Regions from separate parts of the Fusibacter fontis genome, predicted to be linked through region 3. Evidence: riboswitches for the same ligand, from Rfam matches in the RefSeq annotation. Region 3 holds a riboswitch; each other region holds the start of a gene.

Region 1 (4,512 bases), 270 kb from region 3:
ATTTGGGATTTACAAAAAATGGTTATATAAAACTCTAAAGTTTGAATCGTTCAAATTTAAGGAGGGATTTTCGTGGAAAATACAAAAGAAATGAAATTGAAATACGATAAGACCATTTGGAAACAGATGTTTGTGTATTTCAGAAGTTTTAAGAAAGATTTTTTAATTTTATGTACGTATATGATTTCACTTGCAGCACTGGATGTTCTATTTCCACTTGTGACACAGTATGCGATTGATCATTACGTTGAACCAAGAAACTTAGATGGACTTTGGTTTGTAGGCGTTGCGTATTTCATTTTGACATGTTTACTTGGATTAGATGTTTTCTTATTTATACGTCACGCAGGTAAAATTGAGATGAAAATGCTCTATAAAATGCGCAAAGACAGTTTTGAAAAATTACAGAAGTTGTCATTTAGTTATTATGATAAAAATGCAGTAGGTTGGATGATCGCAAGGACGACATCTGATTCAACCAAAATCTCTGAAACTCTTGCATGGGGGCTTGTTGACCTCGTTTGGGGAATTGCCATGATGGCAGGTGTTTCAGTGGTAATGTTAGTTGTTAACTGGAAACTGGCAGTTGTGACATTAGTAACATTGCCGCTCCTTGCATTTATCAGCGTGTTCTTTGAGAAGAAAATGCTCGTTTCTTACCGAAATGTTCGCAAAATCAACTCAAAGATTACAGGGTTATACAATGATGGCATCGTAGGCGCAAAAACGACGAAGACGCTTGTAAGAGAAGAACTCAATCGCGAAGAGTTTGGAGAGGTTACTCGAGATATGAAACGTACTTCTGTCAGAGCGGGTACACTTTCTGCAGGGTACATGCCAATGGCGTTATTTATTTCGGCGATTGGGACTGTACTGACATTATACTTTGGAAGTAAGTTTGTCATGAATTCAGTGATTACTTATGGGACATTGATGCTCTTCATTACCTATGCACGTCAATTCTTTGATCCAGTTTTAGAACTATCTAGAATTTATACAGAGATGATCAGCGCACAAGCAGCAGCGGAAAGAGTGATGTCGCTCATCAACGAGCCAGAAGAGATTACGGAAAGTGATTTTGTACAAAAAATTTATGGGGATCATTACCATTTAAAGACTGAAAACTGGGAATCTATCTATGGTGAAGTAGAGTTTAAAAATGTCGACTTCTGGTATAAAGAAGGCGAGTATATTTTAAAAGACTTTAACTTAAAAGTAAGAAAAGGTCAAACCGTTGCTTTAGTTGGAGAGACGGGCTCGGGTAAGAGTACTATTGTCAATTTGGCGTGTCGTTTCTATGAGCCGACAGCTGGCCAAATCCTCATTGATGGAAAAGATTATAAAGAACGTTCGCAAAGCTGGTTGCATTCTAATATAGGTTACGTACTACAAGCGCCACATCTATTTAGTGGAACCATTCGCGAGAACATTCGATACGGTAAACTGGATGCAACAGATGATGAAATTGTTGAAGCAGCGATTACAGTCAATGCACATGATTTTATTATGAAACTTGAAAAAGGATATGATACTGAAGTTGGTGAAAGTGGAGCAATGTTATCAACTGGTGAGAAACAACTGATTTCATTCGCAAGAGCAATTATTGCGAAACCGAGTTTATTCTTCCTCGATGAAGCAACTTCATCCATTGATACGGAAACTGAAGCAAAAATTCAACATGCTATTGATCGCGTACTTTCGAATCGAACGAGCTTTATCATTGCACACCGTCTGTCGACAATTCGCAATGCGGATGTTATCTTAGTCATTGAAAAAGGTCAGGTAATCGAAAAAGGCAATCACGCAGAACTGATGAATAGACGTGGGCATTACTATGAACTCTACTCGAATCAGTTTATTGAAGAAGGTGAAATGGAAATTCTCAATAAAAAAGAATCTTCTAAATCCTCTAGTGAACGTGTAAGTGCATAAAAAATTTAGTTGAAGGTATTGCATCTTAAAAAAAATTGTGCTAACATATCAACAATCGTTCTAGTGAATGATACAATACAATTGAATAAATTCCTTATCCAGAGAGGCCGAGAGACCAGGCTCCATGACGCCCAGCAACCTGCATCCCATTTGATGCAAGGTGCCAATTCCTGCATTTCGTAAGAAATGAAAGATGAGAGAGTGAAAGATCTTATAAACGTCGCTTTCCCAAGCGACGTTTTTTTGAACGTTAAATTCGCTCTTTGGAAAGGTAAATCATTCAAAAAAGGAGTACTTGATGAAAATTAGCCATTTATTTGGTCAAAGCCGACCGGTTCTATCTTTTGAAATTTTTCCGCCCAAGCGCGAAGGTGATGTGAAAAGTCTGTATCGGACGATCGATGAACTCGCACTCTTAAGTCCAGATTATATCAGTGTGACATATGGCGCAGCTGGAACTGAACGCCAGATGAATACAGTGGAAATTGCTGCGAAGATTAAAAACGATTATCAAATCGAAGCACTTGCGCATCTAACCAGTGTAAATGCTTCAAAATCAGATATTCAAGCTATTTTAAAACAGTTTGAAGCTAAAAACCTCGAGAATATTTTAGCATTGCGAGGAGATATTCAACCAGAACTCAATGCATCTAAAGGTGATTTTTTATATGCATCCGATTTGATTGCGTATATCAAAAGTATTGGGGATTTTGGCATTGGAGCAGCTTGTTATCCAGAAGGGCATATTGAAGCGAGAAGCCTTACAACTGACTTGATTCACTTAAAAGAAAAAGTGACATGTGGTGTGGATTTTTTGGTGACGCAATTATTTTTTGACAACTCAAAGTACACGTCTTTCGAACATGAAGCGAGAAGTTTGGACATCAATGTGCCGATAACGGTGGGAATCATGCCGGCTCTAAACAAAGTTCAAATTGAGCGAATGGTTCAGCTAAGTGGTGCGACATTACCGGATAAATTTAAACGCATTTTAAACAAGTACGAAAATCATCCTGAAGCATTAAAGGATGCGGGAATCTCATATGCATGTGATCAAATCGTGGAACTGCTTTCAAATGGTGTTGATGGGATTCACTTATATGTGATGAATAAGCCTGAAGTTGCAAAGAGGATTGTCCAAAATTTAGGTTCCATTTTAAAATTAACGACATCTGATACGTGCCAATTGGTACAAAAATAGATCGATTGTGGCGGTGAATATGAGAACGATTCAATTGAATGCTCATGAATCTATCAAAGAGATGATTCAACCTTATATTTCCAGTGAAACGATTCTAAGGTACCTTCATTTTAAAGGGGATTCTGCAAATGAAGAACAACTGGCGTTTATTCAAACAGGTGTACGTGAATGCTTAAAGCGTGCAAATTTTAAACACCAGATCGTTAAATGTGATATATCAATCAAAGAGGATGAACTTACACTACTAAGTTCAGAAGGAGTGGCGGTAGATTCTATTGTTTCCAGTGATTTAGCGAGGACAATTACTCCATCAGATAGCCTTTACATGGTCGCAGTTACGATTGGAAAAGACATTTCACAGTGGATACAAGCACAAATGCATTTGTCGCCATCTGTTGGCGTTGTTGCAGATGCATGCGCATCCGTTATTGTAGATGCCTATTGTGATTGGTGTCAAGATCAAATTGCGACTGTCTCACGTGAAAATGGACGTTATACAAGTCAAAGATATAGTCCCGGGTATGGAGATTTGAAGTTATCCGCTCAAAAGATCCTTGGGGAATATTTAGGACTGGAAAAAAGTATGGGTGTCTTCATAACGAATGCTTATCAGCTCGTTCCTGAAAAATCTGTGATATTTGTCATGGGAGAATCAGAGGTTCCAATCAACAGCGTTGTCAGAACTTGTGGCAATGACTGTAGTCAGTGTCTATTAAAAACATGTCATTATCGGAGGATTCATCATGAATAGAGAATATTTTCAATCCATCATTACGAAACAAAATCTAGTATTTGACGGTGCAATGGGGACGGCGCTACAGGAACAACATTTGCCACCTGGAGTCGCTCCTGAAACATATAATCACACACATCCTGAGGTGATACAAAAGATTCATCTCAATTATTTAATGTCGGGTTGTGATGTGATCACGACCAATACATTTGGTGCAAATGCTCTGAAAGTAAGCAATGTTTCTGAAACCATAGAACAAGCGATAAACATTGCAAAAAGTGCAAGAAAGATGTACTACGAACGCTTTGGAGAGGTGCAACCGAGATATATTGCACTAGATATTGGTCCCTTAGGTGCCTTGTTAAAACCTTCAGGGTCGTTGTCGTTTGACGATGCGTATGAACTGTTTAAAGAACAGGTCATCGCAGGCGTTGAAGCCGGATGTGATTTTATTTTAATTGAAACGATTACTGATCTTTACGAAGCAAAATGTGCCGTTTTAGCTGCAGTTGAGCATTCAAATGTCCCCGTTCTGTGTACCATGAGTTTCGAATCGTCTGGGCGAACATTTCTTGGGACGGATGTCATCAGCATGGTGACGACTCTTGAAGGTTTGGGTGTAAGTGCCATTGGATTTAATTGCTCT
Region 2 (4,512 bases), 310 kb from region 3:
AAAAACGCCCAATGCATCTACAAATGCATTGGGCGTATATTTTTGGGTGGGAAACCTCTTTCTATGTGGTAGATTTAGAATGCAGGTACAACTGCACCTTTGTATTTTTCATTGATAAAGTTTTTAACGCTTTCAGATTGAAGGGCTTTCACAAGTGCTTGAATCGATTTGTTCTCAAGATCAGCAGGTCTTACAGTGATGATGTTTGCATAAGGAGATTCTGCACCTTCGATGATAAGAGCATCTTCAGATGGATTGAGTTCAGCTTCAAGTGCATAGTTCGTGTTGATTACAGCAGCATCTACATCGTCAAGCGTTCTAGGAAGTTGTGCAGCGTCGATTGGCTTAAATACGAGTTCAAGTTTGTTTTCAACGATGTCTGCTTCAGTCGCTTCGAGATTTGCAGCATCTTTTAGTTTGATGAGGCCATTTGCCTGAAGTAAAAGCAGTGCGCGACCTTCGTTTGTCGGATCATTTGGAATAGCGATGGTTGCGCCTTTTTTAAGATCATCGATACTCGTCACGCTGTGTGAATAAAGACCAAGTGGCTCAACGTGTACCGTTCCGGCACTTGCAAGTTCGATTTTGTGTTCCGCTGCAAACGAGTCCATGTAAGGCACATGTTGGAAGAAGTTCGCATCGAGTTCGCCGTCGTTTAATGCGAGATTCGGTGTGACATAATCCGTAAATTCAACAATTTCAAGTTCGATGCCCTGTGCTTCAAGCTCAGGTTTGATAAATTCTAAGATTTCAGTATGAGGAACAGGTGTTGCGCCGATTTTGAGCGTCACTTTTTCAGTCGCATCGCTTTTTTCAGTTGTTGCTGTTGCGTTTGAATCTGACTTTGAACCGCAGCCAGTGAGTGCAAGTGTTAAAATCACAAGAACTGTGATGAGTTTAAAAATTGAGTTTTGATGGAATTTTTTCATTTGAATCCTCCTAAGATTAATTGAAGTGATCAAGCAATCGGTATCCAGACTTTGAGTATCTAGACTTTGAGTATCTAGACTTTGAGCATCTAGATTTTGAGTACCTATGCTCTAGATGTTTTTATAGAGTGTGATTGCCTATCTTCTTCTAGATTTGAGTATTTGACCAGCAATTAAATTGCCGCTTGTTTGAATGCCTTGAACCAATAAAACTAAAACGATAATCGTTGCAAACATCACGTCGGTTTGAAAGCGATGATAGCCATATCGAATCGCTAAATCGCCAATACCACCACCGCCAACAGCTCCTGCCATTGCAGAGTATCCCAGTAAGTTGATGACGGTAATTGTCGTCCCAAGCACGAGTGAAGGGAGCGCTTCGGGGATAAGCACTTTCACGATAATTTGTAAGGGACTTGCCCCCATGGAAATAGCCGCTTCAATAACGCCGCCGTCGACTTCTTGCAAAGCACTTTCCACGATTCTTGCGAAAAATGGAATCGCAGCGACGACTAGCGGTACGATCGCCGCACTTGTTCCGATGGAAGTACCGACGATCAGTCGTGTAAATGGAATGATGAAGATCATCAAGATGATAAATGGAAGTGAGCGCGTGAGATTCACTAAGTAGGAAAGGGCCGAATGCAAAATGCTTTGCTGTAAAATATGTCCTTTCGACGTCACCACCAATACGATGCCAAGCGGTAGACCCAGTATAACGGTAAATGCGGTTGACCATAGAACCATTGTGAGTGTTTCAATTGTCGCAATTTTTAATAGATCAAGTAGATGAAAAAGATCTAACATGCTACCACCTCCGTTAATACATGATGCTCATGAAGCGCTTGAATCATTTGATGAAACTTGTCTTCAAAGTGTTCTACCGACTCGTTTTCATCTGGTATAATTTCTATGAGCAAACGCCCAATAGATTGATTTTGAATATTTTCAATCGTTCCAGACAAAATGTTGATATCAACATTATAAGTTCGGACGAGTTTGGATAAAATTGGAGACTGTGCACTGCCATCTGAAAAGATCAACTGTACACGTTTGCCTTTCACAGGAACATTTTCAGGAATTTCCAGTTCGCCAATAAAATGTCGTGTCTCTTCGTCTACGACGCGGGTAAAGACCTCAATGGTATCCCCTTCTGCCACGACTTTTCCAGATTCTAAAATAGCGACTTTGTTGCAAATGGCTTTGATGACATCCATCTCATGTGTGATGACCACCAAAGTTACGCCCATTTCCATATTGATTTTTTTTAGCAAATCGAGGATCTGCTTGGTTGTTTTGGGATCGAGTGCGGACGTCGCTTCGTCGCAAAGAAGGATTTCCGGTGCATTGGCCAGTGTACGCGCAATTCCTACTCGTTGTTTTTGACCGCCACTTAAATTGATGGGGTAGGCCTGTGCCTTATCCGTTAACTCCACTTTTTCAAGGAGTTCCATGACGCGCGTATGAATTTCTTTTTTACTGAGGTTCATGAGTTTAAGCGGAAATGCGATGTTTTCATAGACTGTTTGACTGCTCAGCAAATTGAAATTTTGAAAAATCATTCCCATCTTTTGGCGCGCCTGTCTCAATGACTTGCCGTGAAGGGATAAAATGTCGAGCCCGTCGATGCTGATTTCACCAGACGAAGGGTCTTCGATGCGGTTGATGCATCGAACGAGAGAGGATTTGCCAGCACCACTGAGACCGATGATGCCGTAAATATCTCCTTTTTCAATTGTAAGGTCGATTCCGTCAATGGCTTTGATCGTTTGATCGCCTTTTAGATAAATTTTACTGAGTGCTTTAACTTGAATCATTTGAAAACTCCTTATTCCTAAATTTGAACAATAAAAAACTCCCTTTACAGTGCGCAGAAGCATGCAAAAGGAGACAAAGTCAATGAACCCTCTCACATCTTCCAGTTATACTGCCGGATTTAGCACCAATGCTATTGCTAGCTGGTTGCTGGGTTTCATAGGGCCGTTCCCTCCACCACTCTGGATATGAGTTTTCTAATATTCAACTGTAACACCGAAATACGTGTTCGGTGTGCCTTGCTATGAATTGGATTATACACAACAAAAAAAAGTCTGTCAACAACATTAATAAAACTTCACAAAAAAACGATTTGATATATATTACCTGTATTTTCAATGGTTTCAGAATAAATGAATTCCATATTTTTTCAGAATCGAGTATGCTATAATAAAACTATAACGTCTAAAAGTCAGCAACTATGAGGTGAATGATGAGAAAAAATTACAAATCTTGGCTGATTTTTGGTCTTATGATTTTAGCGATTTTAGCGGGATATTATATTACTTTAGAATCAGACTTATTTAGCGACATTGCCAATTCCATAAGTCCAAAATAATGGTAGTAGGGGGCATTTTATGAAAAAGCTTGTGTTGGATGGGATTCAATTTAAGAGTATCCATGAAAGTCATCAGTATTTGAAAGAGATATTCAATCTTTCCGATGAATACGATGAAAATTTAGAAGCTTTATGGGGAGAACTATCTAGCAATAAAGAACCGCTAGAGATCGTCCTAATGCATGAGCACAAAATGCGTCAATCACTTGGAGACTACGCAGATCGCATTATAGAAGTGTTTGCTGATTTAACGCAATACAATCAAACCATTTATTTTACTAGAAATTGTAAAAGTGAGCTGGAGGATTAATGCATGAAAACAACTTTGTTTATTTCTGAATCAACCAATCCTTGGTTTAACCTATCATTTGAAGAACATTTAGTGAATGAGGTAGCCGAAGACGAAATCTATTTTTATTTGTGGCAAAATCAAAACACCGTGGTCATCGGGAAACATCAAAACCCATGGCGTGAAGTTTTGGTCAATGAGCTAGAAAAAGATGGCGGAAAACTCGCGAGACGTCTATCCGGCGGTGGCGCCGTGTTTCACGACTTAGGAAATCTCAATTTTACGTTCGTCATGAATAAAAAACACGAAGATTTACACCGTCAACTAAAAGTCATCGTCGATGCAGTACAGTCGTTGGGAATTGAAGCGACATTTTCTGGACGTAATGACATTTTAGCGGAAGATAGAAAGTTTTCTGGCAATGCCTTTTATTACGGAAAAGAGAACTATTATCACCACGGAACAGTTCTCGTAGACGTTGATATGACAAAACTTGGGAGATATCTCAACGTATCGATGAAAAAACTTCAGGCAAAAGGTGTTGAATCCGTGAAGTCTCGCGTCATCAACCTCAGAGAAATCAATCCTGAGTTGACCATACAGCAGATGGTTTTCGCCCTTGGAGAATCCTTTGAATCCGAGTATGGAAAAGCAGGAGAAACCTATTATATTTCAGAGACCAATGCACCTGAAAAGGCACTGGATCGCTTTAGACATTATGCGTCTTGGGACTGGCTCTATGGCAAAACGCCCAACTTCGATGTCACCATTGAAGAGAAATTTACATGGGGTGAGTTGGTACTTAGCTTTAGGCTTAAAGGCGCTACGATAGAAGAGTGTGGTATTTACTCAGATGCCATGAATACTGAACTTGTAGAGGCACTGCAAGGTATTTTTGATGGCAAACGACTTGAAAAAAA
Region 3 (4,512 bases):
AGAAAGCCTATGTTAAGACCAGTAAAATTGCTTTGTATTTTCTAATTTAGTGTTTAAATTGATGTGTTTATTCGACATAAGATATATAAATTTTAAATCTACATGAAATTCGTTGTAACTTTAAAGGAAAATACGGACTTTTGTCGAATATAAGCATGTCGGAAATGAATGATTTATGAATTTGTAGGTGTTTATAGCTAGTTTTATTTATCAAGAAATTTATCAAAGCTAATTGACTTAATAAATTGTTTATTGATATAGACTCAAATAATAAATAGGAGGTCAAAATGATTGCAGTAGATATTTTTGATGAACCTGATGAGTTCTTGATACAAAGATGCAAAAACGACCCAGAGGTTATACCTTATATTCTTGAAAAGTATGTTTATTTGGTAAAGTACTGTGCACGGAAAATGTATCTAAATGGTGGAGAATTCGAAGATCTATTTCAAGAAGGATTTTTAGGGCTTTATAAAGCCATTCTTACATTTGACAGTAAAAAATCTAGTTTTAAAACATTTGCAAAATTATGTATTGAAAGAGCAATTATCACCGCAGTAAAATCAGATAATAGAAATAAACACAGTGTGCTTAATTCATCTATCCGTTATGATGCTTTTATGGATAATGAGCATATTAATTTTGAAGAGATGCTAAATTTCAGGTCTTCTCCAAATGATGATCCTTTGCATAAATTAGTAAATTATGAAAGCTATAGCTTCTTGGAAAATCAAATACATGAAAATTTATCAAAGTATGAAAGGAAAGTATACGATTTATATATACGGGGTATGTCATATAAAAATATTTCAGGAGAATTAGGAACTTCTATAAAATCTGTTGATTCAGCAATCACAAGAATCAGGCAAAAAGTTCGGATAGTTGTAGATAGCAGGGAATGATTGTTGAATTGTAATATTTTGTATGACAAATCAGAACGTGTGATTTGAAATTGCTTTGTTTTATAAATTTGTAGTTAAGCATTAAAAACAATTATAATGGATGCTGAAATCGTTAAGAGTTAATTGATGGTTATAAAAATAGATCACTCAACTGTAATTATATGGAAAAATCAAATGGTACAAGCCAAAAAACAACTACAATTATGTTTGGTTTAATTTTTTTATCGGTATGTGAGTTTAGCCAATTCATTTAATGAAAGAATAAAATTAATTATATTTTTAGATATAAGTGATATGTTTGTAATAGGACTCATCACAAGCTTTAATTCCCATCCCCTTATATGACTTGTTTCGTTGGGTTTTACTATTTTTTCATGCTCTGATATGCTCATTCAATTAGATAATTCGCGATCAGACGAAAGTTCTTTTGTTATTCACCAGCTGAATTTGGATCTAATTCGATTATGAAAGTGACATAGTGTCTTTAGATACCGTATTTAATTGCAGTAAATAGTTTGTTTAACGGCTTAGATATTAATAAATAATAGCAAGTTTTAGCTTATATCATCTTAAAAGGCAATAAATAAAGTTATTAAATAGAGTTATAGTGAACTAAAACAAAAATAATTTAAGGAGAATAGTTATGTCAAAATTAATATACGGAAAGAATAATCAAGTTGTGTTTAATAACGAGTTAGAAAAAAAAGAAGCATTCGAGTACCTGATTAACTCGGAAAATGTAGATATTTATGTTCATGAAGACAATCAAAATCAAGGTGCGTGGACATCTGAAGAGCGTATTCATTTCAAGAAAGAAGAAGGTATTCCGGATTGTTTGAAAAGACAAATTACAGCTGGTAGACCAGGTTTGTATGGTAGAATTAACTGCAAAGAGTTATGTGATGAACTTCGTGCTTTAAGGAAAAAGTGAAATAAATTAATAATAATTTTTTTATATTTTACAAACTTACAATTTTTTTTAGTGAAGGCATTGATTATATCCTAAATTTAGGACTATTTACGGATTCTTTATTTCTTAAAAAAAGAGTATGTTCAGTTTCATAAAACTTCTTATTTAGTAGCAGTGTATATGCTGTATTTTAAATCATAATTGTTTATACAATTTATATGAGTTAAACGTACTCGAAGAAATAAGGACTAAGTCTATAGAGAATAGTATAGGTAATTTGATTTCGTCGTATGGATGAAAATGTTTGTTTTTGTCTATTTAACCGTTTATGCAATGAAATAACTGTATTCTTTATAATTATACACAAATAAAAGAAATTTCAGCAAAATCTAAAATTGTACAATGGATTTTCAAGTATATATAGTTATAAAAGTTCTTGCATTCCAACCATTGATTTGGTAAACTTATGATAGTTTAATAACGCTTATCAAGAGTTGTGGTAGAGAGTTAGCTCAGTGACCGCACACCAACCTACAGTATGTAAGGTGGTAATGCTAACATCGATAAGGAGAGATCAGAGCCTCCTTAAGGGCTTTTTTTTATGCCCAATTTTTGATAGAGAAAATTTAATAAATTTAGGAGGAATGTAAAATGAGTAAAGAGTATGATGGAAAGTTTAGAGTTAGAGGTGGTGTAGGTTATGCGAGCGCTATGTTTAGAGTAGGTGCACATCCTGGAACGTATTCTCGTAGTTTGGGTGAAGACGTAATTCAGAAGATGAATTTGTCACAATCGGTTAAAATAGCAGATTTAGAGGAATACTTTATCCTGACAATTGAGGATCGACCAATGATTTTAAAGTCCTATGATTTTGTGGAAGAAAAGCGATGTGAAGATGTGTTCGCCTTTGAAAAATGGTTGGAATCGACCATAACAGATTTGGTACAAGCAATGAATAAATGATATTTTAAGTGTAATAAAAATTAAGCAAAATAGTGAATATTCCTATTCGGTGGAGCCTCAGTTCCGGTGTGGCGTGAGCCACTTGTCCGGAACCATTGAGCCACCAGCGAGTTTTTAGTTATTCGCTTAATCGTTTATCTAGACCATAGACTTCTCGCATGGATAAATCTTTTGTAGGGTCTACACTTTCGATGTTTATCTTGTATGAATCATGTACGATGCGATCTAGTATTGCATCTGCTAAAGGTGAATCATCTCCACCAAGTTGATCATACCAACCTTCGTGTCGGTATTGTGAACAGAAGATTGTAGATGAGTGTTTTCTTCTTCTGTGCAAAAGTTCAAATATGTCTTTTGCTTCCGTAGCTGTAGGTTTTAATAGCAACCATTCATCAATAATCAGCAGCAAAGGATTAGAATATTTTGCCATTACTTTTTTATAGGTACCTTCGTTTCTTGAATGTTCAAGATCAAGAAGTAAGTCAGGAAGTCGCACATATTGTGTTTTAAACTTATGTTTACAGGCTTCCATGCCAAAAGCATTAGCAAGATATGTTTTGCCACTTCCAGTCGCACCTGTTATAAATATATTTCTAAATTCAGCTATATACTCACAAGTTGCAAGACGTTTAATCAAGTCTTTGTTGATTTTTCGACCTGAGGAATAATTAATATCTACGATACTTGCGCCGGGTTGTTCAAACTCTGCATTTTTTATCAAACGATACAGTCGATTATTTTTCCTTCTTGTGTACTCAATATCAACCATCATTCCAATACGATCTTCAAAATCAATATCTTTCATTTGAGGATCGGTAATTTGTTGACGATAAGCATCTGCCATTGCGGTTAATCGCATTTCTATAAGTTTATCAATAGTCGAATTATTTATCATTATTTTTACCTCCATAGTAGTTAGATCCGCGTGTTACACCGAATTTGTTCTTTACGATCTGCTCAGGTATAGGCTTTGGCTTATCAAGTATCCTAGCGGCAAGAATATTTTTGATACTCTTGTAACTTGGACTCGAAGTATAACTCAAAGCTTTTTCACAAGCTGCTTCAAGGCTTTCTTCAGAATGTCTCTCGGCTAGCCTGAGTAATCCCATGCAGCTTTTATAGGTTTGTTGCTCCACGCGACTGGAGGCAAGAATAGCGCTGATAACTTTATGTGTATGTGTGCCAATTTGTTCGGCCCATTTTCTAAAGCGATCGCCATTCCATTCAAGATACTTTTGATGATCTAGAGGCATATGCTCCAAGATGGTACTGTATTGACCCTTGCGTCCATAAAGTCGCTTGTGGGAGGCAATACGGTTATGATTGTAAAAGATTTCGATGACTCTATCTGTTACCCGCACATCTACTTTACGTTTGATATACTCATACGGAACGGAATATAGCATTCCATCCAAAGATATGTGATAATTAAACTGAACGGTGGCTTGTTTCCAGTCTGCCAGTTCGTAAGAGGTAGTGGGTAGTGGGCTTAGGAAAGGCAACTCTTCGTAGTGGAAGAGACTCCACCTGCTGCCTTCTTTCTTTTGGAAATCCTTTGAGTTAAAAATCTCAAGTTTTTCTTTAATCGCAGCATTGAGTTCCACTAAAGTGAAGAACTGTTCATTTCTTAAAGCAGCTGTAATCCAAGTAGAAATGTTACCAACGGTACCCTCGACATTTGCTTTGTCTTTCGGTTTTCTAACCCTTGCTGGAATGATTGCAGTACCATAATGTTCA
Region 4 (4,512 bases), 880 kb from region 3:
CAAAAATAACATGTGTTCCAAGTTCTACAGCATCTAACAGTCGATACATCAAGATGATATCGACCATCGATATCTCATCGATAATTAAAACATCTGTCTTCAGTGGACTCTCCGCGTTTTTTTGGAAATTGTTTTCACCTTGAAACTCTAATAGACGATGAATGGTTTTGGATTCCCTTTGTGTGGTTTCCGTCATTCGCTTAGCCGCTCTGCCAGTTGGTGCTGCAAGCAATACTTTCTTCTCTTTCACTTCATAGGCTTCTATGATTGCATTAATAATCGTCGTTTTTCCAGTTCCAGGACCACCGGTTAAGACAAAGACCCCTTCGCTAATAGAAGCTTTTACAGCTTCTTTTTGTTTTTGCGCCAGTAAAATCCCTCGTTTGGATTCAAAATTCGTCATAAATTCGTCAAATTCGTAAAAAGAATACTGCGCCGCATGGGTGGCAAGCTGATAGAGTTTACCTGCCACTTGTTGCTCCGCATAATATAAACTTGGTAAATAAACGGCAACGACATCATTTTCCATTTGCTCGACAAATACCTGTCCCGATATGACCATTTGCTCAAGCTCTTGACTAACTTCTTCCATATTGACGGAGAGTTCTTGCTGCGTACGCTTTAATAAAAATTGCTTTTCGCAATACGTATGTCCACTTGTGGCCTCGTAATTGAGAATATACGTCATGCCGGATGCAATTCGAAATGGCGAATGGAAGTCAATGCCAAGCTTCATGGCAATTTGATCCGCTTGTTTAAACCCAACCCCGACCATTTCATCTGCAAGTATGTATGGGTTTTTCTGAATTTTAATGATGGCTTCATAACCAAATCGTTTATAAATGCGCATCGCCATGTTCACAGATAAATTGAGTCCTTGAAAATACATGACAAAATCTCTGAGTTCATATTGTTCTTTATAAGACTGAACAATTTGCTCGAGTTTTTTCGGACCAATTCCCGGAATTCGGATCAGTTCATCAGGACTATTTTGGATGACGTCCAATGTACGTGTCCCAAATGCTTCTACCAATAGTTGAGCGGTGGTATCTCCAATTCCCTTGATAATGCCCGACGCTAAATACCGGTAAATTTCATCCGATTCAGTTGGTCGAATATGTTCTGCATACTCGACGTTGAGCTGTTCTCCATAAAATGCGTGCACTTCAAGCTTACCCCAAACGCGCATGCGATCCCCTTCTCGAATAAAAGGGACAGTCCCTTTGATGCTGAGGAGTTCGTCATCTACTTCCATAATGGCGATGACATACCCATTTTCTTCATTATAATAAATGATGTCGTATACGACGCCTTCGTATATGATCTTATCCTCTTGTGATTGCATAATATGCCTCGACTTTTCCCGAACTTATGTTCATATTTTATCATAATTCGTGCTTCTAAGACATGAAAAAAGCAGAAACAAGGTGAATTGTTTCTGCTCTGTGTTAAATAAATTGTGTTGAATGAATGATATTATTTACCGAAAGCTTCACTTCTAAGAATGTCTGCTTTGTCTGTTTTTTCCCAAGGCAATTCAACATCTGTTCTACCGAAGTGACCGTAAGCTGCTGTTTGTTTGTAGATTGGTCTTCTTAATCCAAGGTTGTTGATAATTGCGCCTGGTCTTAAGTCGAAGTGTTTATCTACTAAATCCGCAATTAAATCTTCCGATACTTTCGCAGTGCCAAAAGTTTCTACCAATATAGATACTGGATGCGCAACGCCGATTGCATAAGCAAGTTCAATTTCACATTTTGAAGCTAAACCAGCTGCAACGATGTTTTTTGCTACGTATCTTGCCGCATAAGCCGCAGAACGGTCTACTTTTGTTGGGTCTTTACCCGAGAAAGCACCACCGCCATGTCTTGCATAGCCACCGTAAGTATCTACGATGATTTTACGGCCTGTTAAACCTGCATCTCCTTGAGGTCCACCGATTACAAATCGGCCAGTTGGATTCACAAGAATTCTTGTATTCACAAATAAATCTGCAGGAATAATCGGTTTGATAACATGCTCAATTAAATCCGCTTCAATTTGCTCTCTTGTGACTTTTGCACTGTGTTGTGTTGAAATAAGAACGGTATCAATTCTCGATGGTCGACCATTTTCATCGTACTCAACCGTTACTTGAGTTTTTCCATCTGGTCTTAAATATTTTAATGTGCCGTTTTTTCTCACTTCAGATAATCTTTTCGCCAATCTGTGTGCTAAAGAAATAGGAAGCGGCATGAGTTCTTCAGTTTCATCACAAGCAAAACCAAACATAATCCCTTGGTCGCCTGCTCCAATTGCTTCAACAGCATCTTTCATGCTGCCTTCTTTGCTTTCAAGCGCTTGGTTAACGCCCATTGCAATATCATCTGATTGCTTGTCAATTGCAACAAGCACGCCACAAGTATCGCCGTCAAAACCATATTTTGCTCTTGTGTAGCCAATTTCTTTAATCGTAGAACGTACGATGCCTTGGATATCTACATAGCAATTCGTCGTGATCTCTCCAGCAACGAGCACCAACCCTGTTGTAACAGAGGTTTCACAAGCAACACGAGCGGTTGGATCTTGAGTGAAAATAGCATCCAAAATAGCATCTGAAATTTGGTCACAAATTTTATCTGGGTGACCCTCAGTCACCGATTCAGAAGTAAACAATCTTTTTCTAGACATATAAAACACCTCCATAAGTTTTAGTACTGCATAAGCAGTTCAATCCTTTTATCGCATTTGATGAATCGTAGGCATAAAAAAAACCTCTTCGCAAGAAGAGGGTGTGTTTTATTACAATCTCATCTTCCAGGTATCCGTACTACCCGTAGGATTTAGCACCGTGTATAACCGGTTGCTGGACTTCATAGGGCCTATTCCCTCCATCTCTCTTGATAAGGATTACTATTAAATTTACTTGACCATAATAGCACACATCTGAAGCTTGTACAACACAAAAATCATATTTTTTTGACTTATTTTTATGTGCTTTGGAGTTTAGTATAACTAAACTCAGTTTTTCCAACGCCTCGACAGCCCAGCTACTGTGCTAAAAAATCAAATAAATTTTCATAATGACTATTGATGAAATCAAAGATGACTGGATCGTCTGTTTTGATCTCACACACGAAATGAAGACTTTCTTCATACGCATGTTTTTCCCTTAAAACGGCATCAATCGACTTCAAATTATCTTCTGAAAATGAAGCAATGAGCAGCTGACGGTTTCGTGTGAAAAAATACATGGCATAAATGTCCCCGTTTAACAGATAAGGATTCTCCTTAACGTGGTCGTTATGTGCATTAAACTCAATAAATAATTGTCCTTGATAATAACTTTGACGCATCATCTCAGGATTATCCTGAACAAATTTTCTCTCAAAAAAGGCATCTTTTAACTGTGTCACGATAATATACTCAGGTCGATTAAGATTAAAACTAGCTTCAATGCTGCTAATCGTCAGTTCTTCGAGTTTTTCTATCGCACACACGCGTTTTTGGGATTTGTCAATTTGAACTTCAAATACCACAATTCGATACCGCTCTTCGTAATCCACCACTGACTCCGTTCGGTACGTCGTTCTTTCTTGTTCATCACGGAGCAAAAAATTGGTGTTTTTAATCAGCGTATAGGGCTGTTCAAAAAAAGTCGTGTTTTCGATGAGCAGCTGATCTGTCATCAAATGACGTATGGCCTCAACATCACACCCGACAATCCGCATCAATAGATAATTCAGTAGTTCTGTATCTTGACCCAACTCGGGCGTAAGCTTATAAAGTAACTGTTTGACTTCTGCCTCAGTGAGTTCATCCCGAAATGCACTGAAATACTCCTGAAACACTTCAAAATCCACGTGTTCTTCAATGCTTTCTGGGTGTTTATTATAAGCCGTGAGCACGAGATGTACATACTCTGGCTTTGACAGTTTAACAAATCGTCCACCCAACCCTCCAGTTACTGATAAAATGTGATTCTGAAGGGTTTCATCCGTGGGATTATAGAGATGATGATACCCATCGATTCCATAGAGTTCATAATCTAAGTGAAAGATCTGAACCAATCGATTGCCTAGTTGATCTTGCCAATATGCGACAAGTCCAACAACCCCCATCAATCGCGTATTCGTTGCTTCAATGGTATTCAGTTTCATTCCGGTAAATAGATTGAGGTCCATATTGAGCAATCACCTTTCGTCCATATGCGTCATTATACGCTCACTTTATCCAGTATTAATTGTTTATATTTTTCTAATTTCACCTGTGCAGCCTGATGATCTGCATCACAAATTGAAAAATAAATTTTAAGTTTTGGCTCAGTTCCCGATGGCCTTAGAACCATCCACGAAGTTTCATCAAGATAGAATTTTATAACATCTGCTTTCGGCAAACCAGTTTCATCTTGAAGGTAGTCGATTTTTCGCATATAGTCGAGCATATCAGACGACTGTGTTCTAAATCGATTCATGATAATGCCCATGTTCGCGCCACCTTCTTTACCTTGAAAACTCTTTGAAATCGTCTCAT

Evidence for each region. A riboswitch is a leader RNA that binds a small molecule or an ion and turns the genes downstream of it on or off. The one in region 3 is predicted to bind S-adenosylmethionine.
Region 1: another riboswitch for S-adenosylmethionine. It lies ahead of metF (methylenetetrahydrofolate reductase [NAD(P)H]); the one in region 3 lies ahead of ACZ41W_RS00420 (hypothetical protein).
Region 2: another riboswitch for S-adenosylmethionine. It lies ahead of ACZ41W_RS14280 (methionine ABC transporter ATP-binding protein); the one in region 3 lies ahead of ACZ41W_RS00420 (hypothetical protein).
Region 4: another riboswitch for S-adenosylmethionine. It lies ahead of metK (methionine adenosyltransferase); the one in region 3 lies ahead of ACZ41W_RS00420 (hypothetical protein).

What each region holds. Positions count from the first base shown of each region.
Region 1 is NZ_AP042445.1:361,043-365,554, forward strand. It holds gene ACZ41W_RS01490 (ABC transporter ATP-binding protein) at 1-30, shown strand, start outside; gene ACZ41W_RS01495 (ABC transporter ATP-binding protein) at 73-1,932, shown strand; SAM riboswitch class I at 2,024-2,132, shown strand; gene metF (methylenetetrahydrofolate reductase [NAD(P)H]) at 2,231-3,133, shown strand; gene ACZ41W_RS01505 (hypothetical protein) at 3,153-3,884, shown strand; gene ACZ41W_RS01510 (homocysteine S-methyltransferase family protein) at 3,877-4,512, shown strand, end outside.
Region 2 is NZ_AP042445.1:3,132,087-3,136,598, forward strand. It holds gene ACZ41W_RS14270 (MetQ/NlpA family ABC transporter substrate-binding protein) at 75-929, opposite strand; gene ACZ41W_RS14275 (methionine ABC transporter permease) at 1,068-1,736, opposite strand; gene ACZ41W_RS14280 (methionine ABC transporter ATP-binding protein) at 1,730-2,746, opposite strand; SAM riboswitch class I at 2,838-2,937, opposite strand; gene ACZ41W_RS14285 (barstar family protein) at 3,323-3,613, shown strand; gene ACZ41W_RS14290 (lipoate--protein ligase) at 3,617-4,512, shown strand, end outside.
Region 3 is NZ_AP042445.1:95,848-100,359, forward strand. It holds gene ACZ41W_RS00405 (hypothetical protein) at 1-16, shown strand, start outside; gene ACZ41W_RS00410 (sigma-70 family RNA polymerase sigma factor) at 288-902, shown strand; gene ACZ41W_RS00415 (hypothetical protein) at 1,546-1,833, shown strand; SAM riboswitch class I at 2,294-2,382, shown strand; gene ACZ41W_RS00420 (hypothetical protein) at 2,464-2,775, shown strand; gene istB (IS21-like element helper ATPase IstB) at 2,894-3,670, opposite strand; gene istA (IS21 family transposase) at 3,660-4,512, opposite strand, start outside.
Region 4 is NZ_AP042445.1:2,561,296-2,565,807, reverse strand. It holds gene recD2 (SF1B family DNA helicase RecD2) at 1-1,345, opposite strand, end outside; gene metK (methionine adenosyltransferase) at 1,477-2,670, opposite strand; SAM riboswitch class I at 2,787-2,889, opposite strand; gene ACZ41W_RS11465 (hypothetical protein) at 3,030-4,163, opposite strand; gene ACZ41W_RS11460 (phospho-sugar mutase) at 4,196-4,512, opposite strand, start outside.